2 regions of the Streptomyces sp. NPDC028711 genome follow, and region 2 is predicted to be linked to the other one. Evidence: riboswitches for the same ligand, from Rfam matches in the RefSeq annotation. Region 2 holds a riboswitch; the other holds the start of a gene.
What was found. Region 2 has a riboswitch for glycine ahead of gcvP (aminomethyl-transferring glycine dehydrogenase). Riboswitches for the same ligand answer to the same signal wherever they lie in the genome.
Positions count from the first base shown of each region.

Region 1: another riboswitch for glycine. It lies ahead of gcvT (glycine cleavage system aminomethyltransferase GcvT); the one in region 2 lies ahead of gcvP (aminomethyl-transferring glycine dehydrogenase).

Region 1 is NZ_JBVHUJ010000012.1:48,945-57,746, forward strand. It holds gene gcvH (glycine cleavage system protein GcvH) at 1-107, opposite strand, end outside; gene gcvT (glycine cleavage system aminomethyltransferase GcvT) at 185-1,318, opposite strand; glycine riboswitch at 1,378-1,489, opposite strand; glycine riboswitch at 1,491-1,590, opposite strand; gene ACZ4VK_RS30225 (AAA family ATPase) at 1,742-2,404, shown strand; gene ACZ4VK_RS30230 (enhanced serine sensitivity protein SseB) at 2,529-3,269, shown strand; gene ACZ4VK_RS30235 (enhanced serine sensitivity protein SseB C-terminal domain-containing protein) at 3,344-4,135, shown strand; gene ACZ4VK_RS30240 (ABC transporter permease) at 4,498-5,526, shown strand; gene ACZ4VK_RS30245 (ABC transporter substrate-binding protein) at 5,635-7,404, shown strand; gene ACZ4VK_RS30250 (ABC transporter permease) at 7,519-8,517, shown strand; gene ACZ4VK_RS30255 (ABC transporter ATP-binding protein) at 8,514-8,802, shown strand, end outside.
Region 2 is NZ_JBVHUJ010000002.1:9,735-18,536, forward strand. It holds gene ACZ4VK_RS05850 (DNA polymerase IV) at 1-680, shown strand, start outside; gene ACZ4VK_RS05855 (PRC-barrel domain-containing protein) at 807-1,220, opposite strand; glycine riboswitch at 1,284-1,383, shown strand; gene gcvP (aminomethyl-transferring glycine dehydrogenase) at 1,561-4,446, shown strand; gene ACZ4VK_RS05865 (DUF5999 family protein) at 4,544-4,750, opposite strand; gene ACZ4VK_RS05870 (hypothetical protein) at 5,084-5,674, opposite strand; gene ACZ4VK_RS05875 (glutamate-cysteine ligase family protein) at 6,155-7,654, shown strand; gene ACZ4VK_RS05880 (CPBP family intramembrane glutamic endopeptidase) at 7,864-8,646, shown strand; gene ACZ4VK_RS05885 (PhzF family phenazine biosynthesis protein) at 8,750-8,802, opposite strand, start outside.

The DNA of each region.
Region 1 (8,802 bases), on a different contig from region 2:
AGCGCGTTGGCGGCGAACTCCGTGATGCCGACGGTCGAGACGCCCTCCTCGGCGTCCGACAGCCACTCGTGCTCCTTGGTGTACCGCAGCTGCTGGGGGTTGCTCATGACCTGATTCTCCTGGATCGGGGGAGTGCTGATGAACGTGGGTCTCGCGGGATGAGACCCGGGATGAGACGACTGCGTCACTTCTGGCGCTTGTAGAACGGGAGCGCCACGACCTCGTACGGCTCGTGGGTGCCGCGGATGTCCACACCTACACCCTGGGTGCCGGGCTCGGCGTGCGCCGCGTCCACGTACGCCATCGCGATCGGCTTTCCGAGCGTCGGCGACGGCGCGCCCGACGTGACCTCGCCGATGACCTCGCCGTCCTTGACGACGGAGAAGCCCGCGCGGGGGACCCGGCGGCCCTCGGCGACCAGGCCGACGAGCTTGCGCGGCGGGTTGGTCGCCGCGCGCTCGGCGGCGGCCTCCAGCGCCTTGCGGCCGACGAAGTCGCCGCCGTTGGTCGTCTTCTCGAACTTCACGACCCGGCCGAGGCCGGCGTCGAAGGGGGTGAGGGCGGTGGTCAGCTCGTGGCCGTAGAGCGGCATGCCGGCCTCCAGGCGGAGGGTGTCACGGCAGGACAGACCACAGGGGATGAGGCCGACGCCCTCGCCCGCCTCGGTGAGCGCCTTCCACACGCCCTCGGCGTGCTCGGGCTTCAGGAACAGCTCGAAGCCGTCCTCGCCGGTGTAGCCGGTACGGGCGATCAGCGCGGGCACGCCCGCGACCGTGCCGGGCAGGCCGGCGTAGTACTTCAGACCGTCCAGGTCGGCGTCGGTGATCGACTTCAGGATGCCGGGGGACTCCGGGCCCTGGACGGCGATGAGGGCGTACGCGTCGCGGTCGTCGCGGACCTCGGCGTCGAAACCCCCATGAGCCGCGGAGCGGGCCACCAGGGCGTCCAGGACGATCTGCGCGTTGGAGGCGTTGGCGACGACCATGTACTCCGTCTCGCCGAGGCGGTAGACGATCAGGTCGTCGAGGATGCCGCCGTCCTCCTGGCAGATCATCGTGTAACGGGCGCGGCCGTTGCCCACCGTGGAGATGTTGCCGACGAGGGCGAAGTCGAGCAGGTCGACGGCCTGCGGGCCCGTCACCGTGATCTCGCCCATGTGGGAGAGGTCGAAGAGGCCGGCGGCCGTGCGGACGGCGTTGTGCTCGTCGCGCTCGCTGGCGTAGCGGAGCGGCATGTCCCAGCCCGCGAAGTCGGTCATGGTCGCGCCCAGCGAGCGGTGCAGGGCGTCGAGGGCGGTCAGACGGGGGGCAGTGCTCATGGGGTGGCTCCCGGGTCCCAAGGGCGTGATCGGTGACGAAACACATGACGGCGAGGACGTCCTCCCCATCTGTCATGGAACCTGAGAGGTTCACCGAGAGCATCTCGTCACCGAGAGATCGGCTTGCACCTTGGGTGGGGACACGGCAGGGTGTCCCGCTTTTCAGATCTGCCTCATCCGCGCGGTACGGGGCCTGAGAGATTCAAGGGAGGGTCTTGCTCCTTCGGCGTCCGGACACGCGGTGCGGTCCGGAACTCTCCCGCGCGGATTCGAGCGGCCGGTATGCGATTGTGTGGCGACTGTGCGCGCCTGGCGGGCACATCATTGCACGCGAGCTCGGCGGGGCATATCGCTTGTGTCCCATTACCGTTTCTTTACACTTTGTGGGCAAGGGTCTCCCAAGGCCCGGCAGGGGGAGAAGCGATGAGGATCCAGCACAGCGGCGCGTGCGCGCCGAGTACCGGCATACCGTCACAGCGCGCCCGCGCCAGGACCCGCGGCCGCGGCCGTCTCCTGCGCGACCTGCGCGAGCGCGGCGGCCGGGCCCCCCGCGCCCTCACCTTCGCGGCCGGCGACCTCGTGGTCGTCTCCGGGCTCCCCGGCAGCGGCAAGTCGACCCTCATGAAGCGCGCCGCCGAGGGCACCGGCATCGACTCCCAGGACGCCCGCGAGCGCTGGGAGGCCCGGATGCCCCCCTTCCTGCCGTACGCCGTCTACCGCCCCCTGGTCCGGCTCGCGCACTACGCGGGACTGCGCCGCGCCCTGCGCTCCGGCGCCGGAGTGGTCGTGCACGACTGCGGCACCCAGTCCTGGGTGCGCGGCTGGCTTGCCCGCGAGGCCCGCCGCCGCGGCCGGTCCCTCCACCTGCTCCTCCTCGATGTCTCCCCCGACACCGCACGCGAGGGCCAGCGCGCCCGCGGCCGGGGCGTCTCCGCCTACGCCTTCGCCCGGCACCGGCGGGCCGTCGGCAGGCTCGTCGAGGCCGCCGAGTCCGGGCGCCTCCCGCACGGCTGCGCCTCGGCCACCCTGCTCGACCGGGACGCGGCGGACGCCCTGCGGAAGATCGGCTTCCGGGAGACCGGCTGACGGACCCCCCGGCCCCGGTGCGCTTTCGTTCCGTACCCTTTGGGCCACGACGCCCCCGGGGCGGCGTTAGGGTGCTGCCGGGGCGGCCGGTGCGGCAGGCCGTGCGAGAAGGGGAAACGGGACCGTGGACGTGACGTGGCCGGGTAATGAGCTGGAAGAGGTCCTTGCCGCATCCCTCGGCAATCCCGCGGCCGGCGGCCGCCTTGTCGAGGTGCTCGGCCGCAGCCCGATCTGGGTGCCCCTGCCCAACGGCGGCGGACCCGACAGCCCCGACCTCGACCTCCCCACCATGGAGCTCGACGGCGCGGCCTACGTCCCCGTCTTCAGCTCCGAGCAGCAGTTCCTCGCCTGTGTCGGCGGTCACATGTCCTTCACCGTCGCTCCCGCCCGCGACTTCGCCCGCGGCCTGCCCCCGCAGCTCGGCATCGCCGTGAACCCCGGCGGCACCGTCGGTGTCCCGCTGCCCCCGCCGGCCGTCGCCGAGCTCTGCCGCGTCGGCCGCACCCCGCTCGACGGCCCCGCCACCGGCGGCCGCGTCCGCCTCTTCGAGCCCGACTGGCAGGACGATCCCGTCGACTTCCTCGCCGCCGCCTCCGCCGAGTTCGAGGCCACCGGCGTCGTGATCACCGCCCGCCGTGCCCTCGCCAGCGTCGAGGGCACCGAACCCGCCCTCTTCATCGGCGTCCAGCTCGCCGCCTGGGACGGCGTCGACCGCAACGCGCCCCTGGACGCCCTGGGCCGCGCCCTCGGCCGGGTCGAGGTCGCCTGGCCCGTCAACCTGATCCTGCTCGACATGGCCCAGGACCCGGTCGGCGACTGGATGCTGGAGCGGGTACGCCCCTTCTACCAGCGCGCCGCCGTGTGACCGGCCCCCTGCTTAAGCTGAACTGAATCGGTAGCTGGACGAACGTGGTGAACGGAAGAGGGGCGGGACCCAGGGTGAGCGCGTCAGGCACCGCTGCGCCAGGACAGGTCGAGCACATGCTGCGCCAGGTGGCACCCGGACGCTACGACGCGTACGAGCAGCTCCTGCACGCCCTCGCCGACGGCGAGCTCTGGATGCTGCTCTGGGACGGCGCTCCCGGCTCGTCCGACGCCCAGTACGGGAACATGGAGGTCGACGGCTTCGGCTACGCGCCCTGCGTCACCTCCGCCCAGGAACTCTCCGCCTCCGGCTGGAACCGCGCCCACGAGCTCGTCACCGGCCGGGAGATCGCCCGGGCCCTCTACCCCGACCGCTGGGGCGTCTGGCTGAACCCGCACGCCCCCGGCGGCGGCGTCGGCATCCCCTGGGCCGATCTGCGGCGGATCGCCACCGGCCTCGACCGGATGCCCGCGGGGCCGCTGCGGGTCACCGAGCCCACCCTGGAGATCCCGCAGTTCTACGCCCTGCTGACGCAGAACGCGCACCGCACCCCCGCCGTCCGGGCGCTGCGCCGCGGCTGGGTGCAGCCCGCGCTCGGCACCCCGTACCTCGTCATCGGTCTCGATCTGTACGACACCTCCGCGGCGGCCGTCGACACGGTCCGCGCGATGATGCGCCAGTCGATCGGCGCCGTCCCCGACGGCCTGCCCGTCTCGACGGTCGCCCTCTCCGACGCGTACGACCCGGTGGCGCTCTGGCTGCGGGCGAACGGACGGCCCTTCTACGACCGTGAGGCGCACGCCGGCCGCGGCTCCGCGCCCGTCCCCGGATACGGCTACCCGCCCCCGATGCCGTCCGGATACTGAGACGCCACCCTTCTCGGATCGCACCCCACCGGCCTCCGGAGTTCGCTCCGGAGGCCGTCGTTCGCCCTGATTAACCACCCCGAACGCCTAGTTGCGCGACATGTCCGATTGAGGGGAAGAGGCCCCGAGATGGTCCGCTCACGTGATCACGACGTCCGGATAACGGAAGTCGCAGCACCGCATCACGTTTGAGCAAACATTCCCCGTCAGGGCTGGCGGGTGATCACAAACGCATTGAAGACTCCCCGGAACACCGGGCGTTCGGCTCCTTTCGAGCAGGTGCCCAGCAGGTTGTTCCACCGAGCCGCTACCCGCGGCGGGCAAGGGCCGGCTACCGGCGGCCGAGAGGGGTCCTCACCACGATGACGGCACCACTGCGTAAGACGAGTGCGGGCGAGTCGACCGCCACCGTCGACGCCACGCCCGACGCACCCGGCACCCCGGACACCTCCGGCGCCTCCGGCAAGGCGATCGAGGGCCGCTCGCCCTGGAAGATCGCCTGGACCCGCCTCAAGCGCGACAAGCTGGCCCTCGCGGGCGCCTTCGTCGTTCTCTTCCTCGTCCTGGTCGCGGTCTTCGCGCCGGTCATCGTCGGCCTCCTCGGCCACCCGCCGGACGAGTTCCACGAGGACCAGATCGACCCGCTCTTCGGCACCCCGATCGGTTCCTGGGGCGGCGTCAGCTCCGAGTTCCTCTTCGGCGTCGAGCCCGTCAACGGCCGCGACGTCTTCAGCCGCATCGTCTACGGCACCCGGATCTCGCTGCTCGTCGCCGTCGCGGCGGCGGCCTTCGCCGTCGTCCTCGGCACCGTCCTCGGCATCGTCGCGGGCTACTTCGGCGGCTGGATCGACGCGGCCCTCAGCCGGGTCATGGACGTCATGCTCGCCTTCCCCCAGCTGCTCTTCACGATCGCCCTGGTCTCCGTCCTGCCGAACTCGCTCCTCGGCCTCGACGGCTCGGGCGTCCGCATCGCCGCCCTGATCGTGGTCATCGGCTTCTTCGGCTGGCCGTACGTGGGCCGCATCGTCCGCGGTCAGACGCTCTCGCTGCGCAACCGCGAGTACGTCGAGGCCGCCCAGAGCCTGGGCGCCGGCCGGCTCTACATCCTGCGCCGCGAGCTGCTGCCCAACCTGATCGCCCCGATCACGGTCTACGCGACGCTCATGATCCCCACCAACATCCTCACCGAAGCGGCCCTCAGCTTCCTCGGCGCGGGCGTGAAGCCCCCCACCGCTTCCTGGGGGCAGATGCTGTCGACGGCCATCACCACGTACGAGGCGGACCCGCTCTTCATGGTGATCCCCGGCCTCGCGATCTTCATCACCGTTCTGGCGTTCAACCTCTTCGGCGACGGCGTGCGTGACGCGCTCGACCCGAAGGGCTCCCGCTGACCGTTCGCCGACGACACGCAAGACCCGCCCCTGCCGCTGGCGACAGGAGGCTCAACCCAATCGGCGGACCGCCGTATCGGCCGCCACTACCCGGAGGTTGCGAGACCCATGAGTCTGATGAGCTCTCAGAGGCGCAGAATCGCCGCAGGCGCGCTGCTCGCGGCGGCCACGATGGTCGTCACCACCGCCTGCGGCGGCGGCACCGGCAACGACGGTGAGAAGAGCAAGGGCGCCGCGGCCGGCTTCAACGCCGCGGTGAACAAGGTCGCCAACCCCTCCGACAAGAAGGGTGGCGAGCTGAAGTTCATCGGCTCGCAGGAGGCCGACTCGTGGGACCCGCAGCGCGGCTACTACGGCTTCGTGTGGGACTTCGCCCGCTACTACACCCGCCAGCTGGTCACCTTCAAGGCCGAGCCGGGCGCCGCCTCCACCGAGCTCGTCCCGGACCTCGCCACCGACGCCGGCAAGGTCTCGGCCGACGGCCTCACCTACACCTTCACGCTGAAGGACGGGGTGACCTGGGAGGACGGCAAGCCGATCACCTCCAAGGACATCAAGTACGGCATCGAGCGCATCTGGGCCCAGGACGTCATCTCCGGCGGCCCGATCTACCTCCAGCAGGTCCTCGACCCCAAGGGCGAGTACAAGGGTCCCTACAAGGACACCTCCGCGGACAAGCTCGGCCTGAAGGCGATCGAGACCCCGGACGACAAGACCATCATCTTCAAGCTGCCGGTCGCCAACGGTGACTTCCTGCAGATGCTGGCCATGCCCGCCGCCTCCCCGGTCCGCCAGGACAAGGACACCAAGGCCAAGTACGGCTTGAACCCCTTCTCCTCCGGCCCGTACAAGTGGGAGTCGTACACGCCGAACAAGTCCATCAAGCTCGTCCGCAACGACAAGTGGGACGCGAAGACGGACACCATCCGCAAGGCGCTCCCGGACAAGATCAGCGTCACGTTCACCACGAACGCCGACGACATGGACAACCGTCTGATCGAGGGCGAGTACGACCTCGACATCAACGCCACGGGCATCGGCTCCGCCGCCCGCCAGAAGGCGCTCCAGCAGCACAAGGGCAACGTCGACAACCCGCAGACGGGCTTCATCCGCTACGCGGTCTTCCCGCAGACGGTCATCCCCAACGTCGAGTGCCGCAAGGCCATCATCTACGCGGCCGACTCGAAGTCCCTCCAGACCGCCCGTGGCGGCCCGCAGGCCGGTGGCGACATCGCCTCCAACATGCTGCCGCCGGCGATCAAGGGCGCCGACCCGAAGGCCGACCCGTACGGCAAGCTCGCCGGCGCGCCGGACCTCGCCAAGGCGAAGGAAGCGCTGAAGAAGTGCGGTAAGCCGAACGGCTTCAAGACCACCATCGCGGTCCGCAACAACAAGAAGATCGAGATCGCGACCGCCGAGTCCCTCCAGCAGTCGCTGAAGGCCGTCGGCATCGACGCCCAGATCGACCAGTTCGACGGCGCCCAGACCTCCGGCATCATCGGTTCGCCGAAGGTCGTCAAGGACAAGGGCTACGGCATCATCATCATGGGCTGGGGCGCCGACTTCCCGACCGGCCAGGGCTTCCTGCAGCCGCTCGTCGACGGCCGCTTCATCCTGCAGAGCGGCAACAACAACTTCTCCGAGCTGAACGACAAGTCCATCAACGGCCTGTTCGACCAGGCGCTGAAGGAGACCGACCCGGAGAAGGCCGGCGAGCTCTACAAGCAGATCAACACGAAGGTCTCGGAGGCCGCGGTCTACCTGCCCTTCACCCACGAGAAGAACATCATCTGGCGCAGCTCCCGGCTGACCAACGTCTACACGGCCGACGCGTACAACGGCCGTTACGACTACGCGTCGCTCGGCGTCGTCAAGTAATCCGACCCGCTCCACCGGCGCACCACCCGCCGCCAGGTCCGAAGGGCAGGTGATGGCCGAGGGCGGCGGCCGGGGGACCCGATCGGGTCCCCCGGCCGCCGACCGGCCGACCGCATGCTTGCATACATAGTCCGACGGCTCTTCGCAGTCGTCGCGATGCTGCTCGTCGTCACCCTGGTGACGCTCAGCATCTTCTTCCTCATCCCCAAGATGACCGGCAGCGACCCTGCCGCGATGTTCGTCGGCAAGCAGGCGGATCCGGCTTCCATCGAGGCCGTCCGGCAGAAGCTGGGTCTGGACGAGCCGATCCTGGTGCAGTTCTGGCACTTCGTCTCCGGCATCTTCGTCGGCCGCGACTACACGGGCGGTGGCGACACCATCCACTGTGCCGCGCCGTGCTTCGGCTACTCGTTCCGCACCGAGCAGGACGTCTGGTCGATGCTGGTCGACGCCTTCCCGGTGACGCTGTCCATGGTGCTCGGCGCGGCCGTCCTCTGGCTGGTCCTCGGCGTGTCCACGGGTGTCGTCTCCGCGCTCAAGCGGGGCACGATCATCGACCGCGCGGCCATGATCACCGCGCTCGCCGGCGTCTCGCTGCCCATCTTCTTCACCGCCATGCTGGCGATGCTGGTCTTCCGTACGCAGCTGGGCTGGGTCAACGCCTCGTACACGCCGATCACCGAGTCCTTCGGTGGCTGGTTCGGCGGCCTGCTCCTGCCCTGGGTGACCCTCGCCTTCCTGTACGCCGCGATGTACGCGCGGCTCACCCGCGCCACCATGCTGGAGGTCCTGGGCGAGGACTACATCCGCACCGCACGGGCCAAGGGCCTCCCGGAGCCCGTCGTGCTCGGCAAGCACGCCATGCGCTCCACCATGACCCCCATCCTGACCATCTTCGGCATGGACCTCGGCGCCCTCGTCGGCGGCGCGATCCTGACCGAGACCGCGTTCAGCCTCCACGGCCTCGGCGGCCTCGCCATCAAGGGCGTGAGCGAGCGTGACCTGCCCCTGATCCTGGCCGTCACCCTCATCACCGCCGCCTGCGTCGTCATCGCGAACCTCGTGGTGGACCTTCTGTACGCGGTGATCGACCCCCGAGTGAGGCTCGCATGACGGACAAGCTGACGAAGACCGGCGCGGCGGTGGGAGAACCCGTCGCCACCGGGAAGTCGGCGGGGAGGTCCGCCCCCTCCGACGCCTTCCTCGACGTGCGCGACCTGAAGATCCACTTCCCGACCGACGACGGTCTGGTCAAGTCGGTCGACGGTCTCAGCTTCCAGCTGGAGAAGGGCAGGACCCTCGGCATCGTGGGCGAGTCCGGCTCCGGCAAGTCGGTCACCTCGCTCGGCATCATGGGCCTGCACACGGTCGGCCAGTACGGCCGGCAGAAGGCCCGTA
Region 2 (8,802 bases):
TGGCCCGGGGGTACGACGATCGGCCCGTGGTGGCCGAGCGGGACGCCAAGTCGGTGTCGGTCGAGGACACCTTCGACGTGGACCTCCACGACCGTGTGCGGATCAGGACCGAGGTGGAGCGGCTCGCGGAGCGGTGCGTGGGGCGGCTGCGGACCTCGGGGCACTCGGGGCGGACGATCGTGCTCAAGGTGCGGCGGTACGACTTCTCGACCCTGACCCGGTCCGAGACGCTCCGGGGGCCCACGGACGACCCCGGCGTGGTGCGGGAGGCGGCGGGGCGGCTGCTCGACGCGGTGGACACGACGGGAGGCGTGCGGCTGCTGGGCGTCGGGGTCAGTGGGCTCGCGGACTACACGCAGGAGGACCTGTTCGCGCAGGCGGAGGCGGAGAGCGCGGCCGGGGGTGAGGCGGATGCCGCCGAGGCCGCGGCCGAGGACTCCGGCGCGACCGAGCCCGACGCTCCGGTGACCGCGGAGCGGCACTGGGCGCCGGGACATGACGTACATCACGCCGTGTACGGGGCGGGGTGGGTCCAGGGCAGTGGGGTCGGGCGGGTCACGGTGCGGTTCGAGGTGCCGTGGTCGGAGCCGGGGCGCGTGCGGACCTTCGCGGTGGACGATCCGGAGCTGGCGCCGGGGGAGGCGTTGCCGTTGGTGCGGGGTGGTGCCGGGGACGGGTGACGGCGTGGGGGCCGGGACGGGGGCCCGGCCCGTGCAGGCCGTGGCGGGTCGGTGCGCGGATGCGGTCGTCCTTGCCGGGGGCCCGCGCCGCCGGCGGCCGGCGGAGGGGTGGGCGGCGCTGGGGGGCTACTGGCCTGCCAGGCGGCCGAAGTCCGTGTCCGGGGCGTCCGAGGGGGGTGGGGGGAGCGTCAGGCTGTAGTGGCGGTAGAGCTGGAGTTCCTGTTCGGGGGAGAGGTGGCGGCCCACGCCGAAGTCGGGGGCGTCCTTGATGAGGGCCCGCTCGTACGGGATGTGGAGTCCGTCGTCGAGGAGTTCGCTCGGGTCCAGGGGGACGAAGGCGTCCCGGCTGAAGAGGCCGGTGCGGACCGCCGCCCACTCCGGTATGCCGGTCGCGTCGTCCAGGTACACCTCGTCGACGGTTCCGATCTTGTGTCCATCACGGTCGAACGCCTTGCGGCCGATCAGGCTGCGCGGATCGATGTCGGTCTGCACGGTCCCTCCAACTGGTCGCAACTGCTCTACCCCTACGAAAGTGCACATCTGGGATGTCGGCCACTTGAGCGACAGGAGCCGTAACCGCGCTGGTAGGCTGGCTGTGGCTGTCGACCCCGTGCGGGAGAGTCCCCCGGAGAAATCTTCCGGAGGGCGCCGAAGGAGCAAATCCTCCCCGGAATCTCTCAGGCCCCTGTACCGCGCGGACGAGGTCACTCTGGAAAGCAGAGCGGTGTCCGACGGCATGCGCTCTCACCGACGGTGAAAGCCGGCGTGCCGCGAGGCGTGCCGGTGAAACTCTCAGGTTGAGATGACAGAGGGGGAGGCCGTCCGGGTACCCGCGCCGTGGTGCCCCTCGCAGGTCGTGACGACCAGGAGGCCTCCGCACATGACCGTCAACCGCATTCCGCTCTCCGAACTCGAACAGGGCATCCCGTTCGAGCAGCGGCACATCGGGCCCGACGCCGAGGCGCGCGCCAAGATGCTCGCCCAGGTCGGCTACGGCTCCCTCGACGAGCTCACGGCCGCCGCGGTGCCGGACGTCATCAAGAACACCGAGGCGCTGGGCCTGCCGGCCGCGCGCACGGAGGCCGAGGTCCTCGCCGAGCTGCGTACGCTCGCCGACCGCAACCAGGTCCTCGCGCCCATGATCGGTCTCGGCTACTACGGGACCTTCACCCCGCCGGTGATCCTGCGGAACGTGATGGAGAACCCGGCCTGGTACACCGCGTACACGCCGTACCAGCCGGAGATCTCGCAGGGGCGCCTCGAGGCCCTGCTGAACTTCCAGACGGTCGTCGCCGACCTGACCGGACTGCCCACCTCCGGTGCCTCCCTGCTCGACGAGGGCACGGCCGCCGCCGAGGCGATGTCGCTGTCCCGCCGTGTCGGCAAGGTCAAGAACGGTGTCTTCCTCGTCGACGCCGACGCCCTCCCGCAGACGATCGCCGTCATCGAGACCCGCGCCGAGCCGACCGGTGTCGAGGTCGTCGTCGCCGACCTGAGCGAGGGCATTCCCGCCGAGGTCGCCGAGCGCGGTGTCTTCGGCGTGCTCGTGCAGTACCCGGGTGCCTCCGGCGCCGTCCGCGACATCAAGCCGCTGATCGACGCCGCCCACGAGCTCGGCGCGATCGTCACCGTCGCCGCCGACCTGCTCGCGCTCACCCTGCTCACCTCGCCCGGCGAGCTGGGCGCGGACATCGCGGTGGGAACGACGCAGCGGTTCGGTGTGCCCATGGGCTTCGGCGGTCCCCACGCCGGCTACATGGCCGTCCAGGACAAGCACGCCCGCTCCCTGCCCGGTCGTCTGGTGGGTGTCTCCGTCGACGCCGACGGCAACCGCGCGTACCGCCTCGCCCTGCAGACCCGCGAGCAGCACATCCGCCGCGAGAAGGCCACCAGCAACATCTGTACCGCTCAGGTGCTGCTCGCCGTCATGGCCGGCATGTACGCCGTCTACCACGGCCCCGAGGGCCTCAAGGGCATCGCGCGCCGCACCCACCGGTACGCCGCGATCCTCGCAGCCGGTCTGACGGCCGGGGGCGTGGAGCTCACCCAGGGCGCCTTCTTCGACACCCTCACCGCGCGCGTGCCCGGCAGGGCCGACGAGGTCGTGGCCGCCGCACGCGAGGCCGGCGTCAACCTCTACCGCGTCGACGCCGACCACGTGTCCATGTCCTGCGACGAGACCACCACCCGCGAGCAGCTCGCCGCCGTGTGGGCCGCCTTCGGCGTCACGGCCGATGTCGAGGCGCTCGACGCCACGGCCGAGGACACGCTGCCCGAGGCTCTGCTGCGCTCCGACGCGTACATGACCCACCCGGTCTTCCACGCACACCGCTCCGAGACCTCGATGCTGCGCTACCTGCGCAAGCTCGCGGACCGTGACTACGCGCTCGACCGCGGCATGATCCCGCTCGGCTCCTGCACCATGAAGCTGAACGCGACGACCGAGATGGAGGCGGTGACCTGGCCCGAGTTCGGTCAGATCCACCCCTTCGCCCCGGTCGAGCAGGCGCAGGGCTACCTCACGCTCATCACCGAGCTCGAGGAGCGCCTCGCCGAGGTCACCGGCTACGACAAGGTGTCGATCCAGCCCAACGCCGGTTCGCAGGGCGAGCTGGCCGGCCTCCTCGCCGTCCGCGCCTACCACCGCGCCAACGGCGACGAGCAGCGCACGGTCTGCCTCATCCCGTCCTCCGCGCACGGCACCAACGCCGCCTCCGCGGTGATGGCCGGCATGAAGGTCGTCGTCGTCAAGACTGCCGACGACGGCGAGGTCGACGTCGAGGACCTGCGCGCCAAGATCGCGCAGTACCGCGACGAGCTGTCCGTCCTGATGATCACCTACCCGTCGACGCACGGCGTCTTCGAGGAGCACGTCGCCGACATCTGCGCCGAGGTGCACGAGGCCGGTGGCCAGGTGTACGTGGACGGCGCCAACCTCAACGCGCTCGTCGGCCTGGCCAAGCCGGGACACTTCGGCGGCGACGTCTCGCACCTGAACCTGCACAAGACCTTCTGCATCCCGCACGGCGGTGGCGGTCCGGGCGTCGGCCCCGTCGGCGTGCGCGCCCACCTCGCCCCCTACCTCCCGAACCACCCGCTCCAGCCCGCCGCGGGCCCGGAGACCGGTGTCGGTCCGATCTCGGCCGCCCCGTGGGGCTCCGCCGGCATCCTGCCGATCTCGTGGTCGTACGTGCGTCTGATGGGCGGCGAGGGCCTCAAGCGCGCCACCCAGGTCGCCGTCCTCGCGGCGAACTACATCGCCAAGCGCCTCGAGCCGCACTTCCCGGTGCTCTACACCGGCCCGGCCGGCCTTGTCGCCCACGAGTGCATCGTGGACCTGCGCCCGCTGTCGAAGGCGACGGGCGTCACGGTCGACGACATCGCGAAGCGCCTCATCGACTACGGCTTCCACGCGCCGACGATGTCGTTCCCGGTGGCCGGCACGCTGATGATCGAGCCGACCGAGTCCGAGGACCTGACCGAGCTGGACCGTTTCTGCGACACCATGATCGCGATCCGGACCGAGATCGAGAAGGTCGCCTCGGGCCAGTGGCCCGCCGATGACAACCCGCTGCACAACGCCCCGCACACGGCGGCGGCGCTGGGCGGCGAGTGGAACCACGCGTACACGCGGGACGAGGCGGTCTTCCCGGCCGGGGTCTCGGCCGCCGACAAGTACTGGCCGCCGGTCCGTCGTATCGACGGTGCCTTCGGTGACCGGAACCTGGTCTGCTCCTGCCCGCCGCTGGACGAGTACGACCACTGAGAGCACGTCGCATGACGTGAGGGCCGGTTCGGAGAGTCTCTCCGGGCCGGCCCTCGGTGTTTCCCGCGCGTCCCTCGTACGATGACGGCCGCCGTCCTCAGGCGGCGGTCGTCACCTGTCCCGTCGTCAGCGGCCGGTGCGGGTCGATGATCTGCCCGTCCGGCAGCAGTTCGCCGGTGTCCTCGAAGAGCAGGACGCCGTTGCACAGCAGGCTCCAGCCCTGCTCCGGGTGGTGTGCCGTCAGTCGGGCCGCCTCCCGGTCGGCGGAGTCGGCGGTGGGACAGGCAGGCTGGTGCTGGCACATGGGTGGGTTCTTTCGCTGCGTCGTGGTGGATGTCCTGCGGCTGTTCGCGCTCATCGCCGCCCCCGTCCGGTCGGTTCGGTTCCGGTCCCAGTCTTGCCCCATGGACGCGCTTCCGCAGGGATTTCGCGGCAGCTCGTCCTTTCCTGGGAAGACGCATCACCCGCAGGGGCGGTTCAGGTCAACTGCACCGTCCCTTCGGATGGTTCGGGGTGGTCCCAGCGGGCTAGTCCGTCCGGGAGGGGTGTTCGGGCGGAGTGTTCGTACGGGCCCGTCGGACAGCAGTGCGCCCCGTGACCCGGACGGGTCACGGGGCGGCGGTGCGCGTGCGGTGGATCAGGCGGGCGCCGGCGAGCCCATGAGGGGCGGCGGCGCGAGACGCGTACTGAGCACGGGCAGGAGGTCGGTGATCTGGTAGGCGCGGTGGGCCGCGATCCCCGGCGGCGCGGGGGCGAGCGGCACCAACAGGTCGGCCGCGGCCAAGGCGGCGGTGGCGCCGTCCGCCTCCGGGTCGGCGTGCAGCCAGAGGGTCTGCATGTACAGCTCCGGTACGGACAGCAGTCGCGGCTGGTACGGGACGGGCAGCGCCTCGGCCTGGAGGAGCGCGCGCTCGGTGGCGGTGACGTACGGGCCCTCGAAGAAGTGCGAGAAGGACCAGCCGTCGGGGGTGAGCATGGTGTCCGCGGCGGCGATCGCCCGGCCCCCGCTCCTGATCAGGAAACGCCAGCCGGCGAGCCGGATCCGGGGCGCCTGCCCCGGTGCTCCGGCGACGCCCAGGACGTGTACGGGCAGGGGGAGTTCGGGGCTCAGTGGTCCCTGCGCGGCCCGCAGCGCGGGGGTTCGCGCCTCGTGGACGGCAGTCGGTGAGCCGAGGGCCGCGAGGACGCTGCGGAGGGCCGGCGCAGGGGCCGGGGAGGGTCGGAGCATGGTGGGTCGCCTCTCACTCAGGAGACACGGTGACGCGTGGGCAGGTACGACGGCGCTGTCGGCGGCGGGGCCAGAGGAGGGCCAATCGGGCCATGGCCGGGCGCCAACACTCTGCCTCGTCCGCGGAGTTTATACGACACGTGTTCACGGAGTGTTTCCGCTAGACGTCGCCGATATTCCTGACAAGGCGTCATCAGGCCGTAAAACCTGGGCCGCAGAAGCGGAATCATCTGGTGGCGCCGCCCTCACCTGCGTATTCCTCGGGGAGTTGGACGGCTGAATGTCGACCCCGAGTTCCAAGACAATAGGACATTGGTATATGTCGATTGTCCGTGCCTTCGGGATGTGCTGTTGGGGTGCTGCATCCAGCCTATCCTCCGACGCCCCTCTTCCGCAGGCGTTGTGGATCAGCGGGGTGGGCATCATCGTCCGTGACACGCGGCCGCCGTGGCGGCTGCCCGCTCGGGGAGGGACGCTTCGATGGGGGAGAAGGTCGTGGCCGACGGGTTCGGCCCGTCCGACCGGCAGCAGTACCGGAGAAAGCTCCAGCAGTGTCTCGCGGGACTGGCGAGGCTCCTGGCGGAGAAGCGGTTCGACCGGCCCCGCAATCTCATGGGCGTGGAGATCGAACTCAATCTCGCCGGTGCCGACGGGCTGCCCCGCATGCTCAACGGGCCGGTTCTCGAAAAGATCGCCAGCCCTGATTTCCAGACGGAACTCGGAATGTTCAATCTCGAAGTGAACATCGCGCCCCACCAGCTCGACGGGCGCGTATTCGACCGGCTCGCCGAGGAGATCGGAACCGGGATCGGATATGCCGACCGCATGGCCGCCGAACTCGACGCCGGTGTCGTCATGATCGGAATACTTCCCACGCTCACGCAGGACGACCTGGTCTTCGAGAACCTGTCGGCCGCCGACCGCTACACGCTCCTCAACGACCAGATACTCGCCGCCCGCGGCGAGGACTTCACGCTCGACATCCACGGCGTGGAACGACTCCTCGCCACCTCGGAGTCGATCGTGCCCGAGGCGGCCTGCACCTCCGTCCAGCTGCACCTCCAGGTGACGCCGGCCCGGTTCGCGGCCGTGTGGAACGCGTCTCAGGCGGTGGCGGGCGTCCAGATCGCGCTCGGCGCCAACGCGCCCTTCGTGTTCGGCCGTGAGCTGTGGCGCGAGTCCAGGCCGCCGCTCTTCCTTCAGGCCACCGACACCCGCCCGCCCGAGCTGCAGTCCCAGGGCGTCCGGCCGCGCACCTGGTTCGGGGAGCGGTGGGTGGACTCGGTGTACGACCTCTTCGAGGAGAACCTCCGCTACTTCCCGGCCCTGCTGCCGATCTGCGACGAGGAGGACCCGCTGCTCGTCCTCGACGAGGGCGGGGTGCCGCGCCTCCACGAGCTCGTCCTGCACAACGGCACGGTCTACCGCTGGAACCGGCCCGTGTACGGCTGGGTCGACGGCGTCCCGCACCTGCGCGTCGAGAACCGGGTGCTGCCGGCCGGGCCCACCGTCACCGACGTCATCGCCAACGCGGCCTTCTACTACGGGCTCGTACGCTCGCTCGCCGACGACCCCCGGCCGGTCTGGAAGCGCATGACCTTCGAGGACGCCGAGGCCAACTTCGCCACGGCCTGCCGCCACGGCATCGAGGCGGAGCTGCGCTGGCCCCGCTCGGGTCGCGCGGGCGGCATCGCGACCGTTCCGGCGGTACGGCTCGTCCTCGACGAGCTGCTGCCGCTCGCCGCCGCCGGGCTCGACGCCTGGCACATCGAGCCCGCCGACCGGGACTTCTACCTCGGGGTGATCGAGCAGCGCTGTCTGCGGCGGGTGAACGGCGCCTCCTGGCAGGCCGACACCTTCCACCGGGCCCTGGAATCGGGCCTCGACCGCGAGGCGGCGCTGGCGGCGACGACCCGCCGCTACCGGACGCTGATGCACGCGGGCGAGCCGGTACACACGTGGCCGGTGGGCTTCGACTGAGCGCCCGCCGTTCCTGCTGGTGGGCATCGACTGAGCGCCCGTCGGCCTGCTGGTGGGCTTCGACTGAGCGCTCTCCACGTCGGTGGCTCGGCCTTTGGGCCAGGGGGCGTGGGCGGGGCGGCGGCTGATCATGACAAAGTGGTCGGGCCGCCGCGGCGGCGTCCGTCGGCGACCGGGAAGTGGGGACAGGTGTGGTGTCGGAGCAACGAGTGAGTGACGCTTCCCTGCCGTCCGGCGGTCCGCCCCGCCGGGTACTGCGCTCCGAGACGCTCATCGTGCTCGCGCTCTCCCTCGGGGCCAGCGCGGTGTCGTCCCTCATCAGCTTCGTCGGCTCGCTGACCAAGCCCGGGGCGCTGAAGGAGCAGGCGGCGACGCTCAACGGCTCGTACGCGCCGGGGCGGCCGTGGCTCGACCTGTCCTGGCAGCTCTTCGGCATCGCCACCGCCCTCGTGCCGGTACTCCTCGTCGCCCATCTGCTGCTGCGCGAGGGATCGGGGCTGCGGGCCATCGGCTTCGACCGGACCCGGCAGTGGTTCGACCTCGGGCGCGGCGCGCTGGTCGCGGCGGGGATCGGGAGCGCGGGACTCGCCTTCTATCTCGCGGCGCGGGCGAGCGGGTTCAACCTCACGGTGGTTCCCGAGTCGCTGCCCGACGTGTGGTGGAAGTACCCGGTGCTGATCCTCTCGGCGATCCAGAACTCCGTCCTCGAGGAGGTCATCGTCGTGGGCTATCTGCTGCGCAGGCTCGATCAGCTGGGGTGGTCCCCGATGGCCGCGCTGGGGGCGAGTTCGGTGCTGCGCGGCTCGTACCACCTCTACCAGGGCATCGGCGGCTTCCTCGGCAATGTGGTGATGGGCGTCGTCTTCGCCCTGTTGTACCGGCGCTGGGGCCGGGTCGGTCCGCTGGTCGTGGCGCACGCGCTGCTCGACATCGTGGCCTTCGTCGGATACGGGCTGCTCGCGGGCAAGGTGGGGTGGCTGCCCACGGTGTGACGTGTGCGGGGGAGGGGCGTACGGAGATCTCCGTACGCCCCTCTTGTGTGTGCGCTCTGGGCGTGGCCGCGCGGTTCTGTGCTTCTCCGCGTGCCGGTGTGGGTCAGGCGTGCAGGTCGCCCTCGATGACCGTGACCGCGTGGCCGTTCAGCAGGG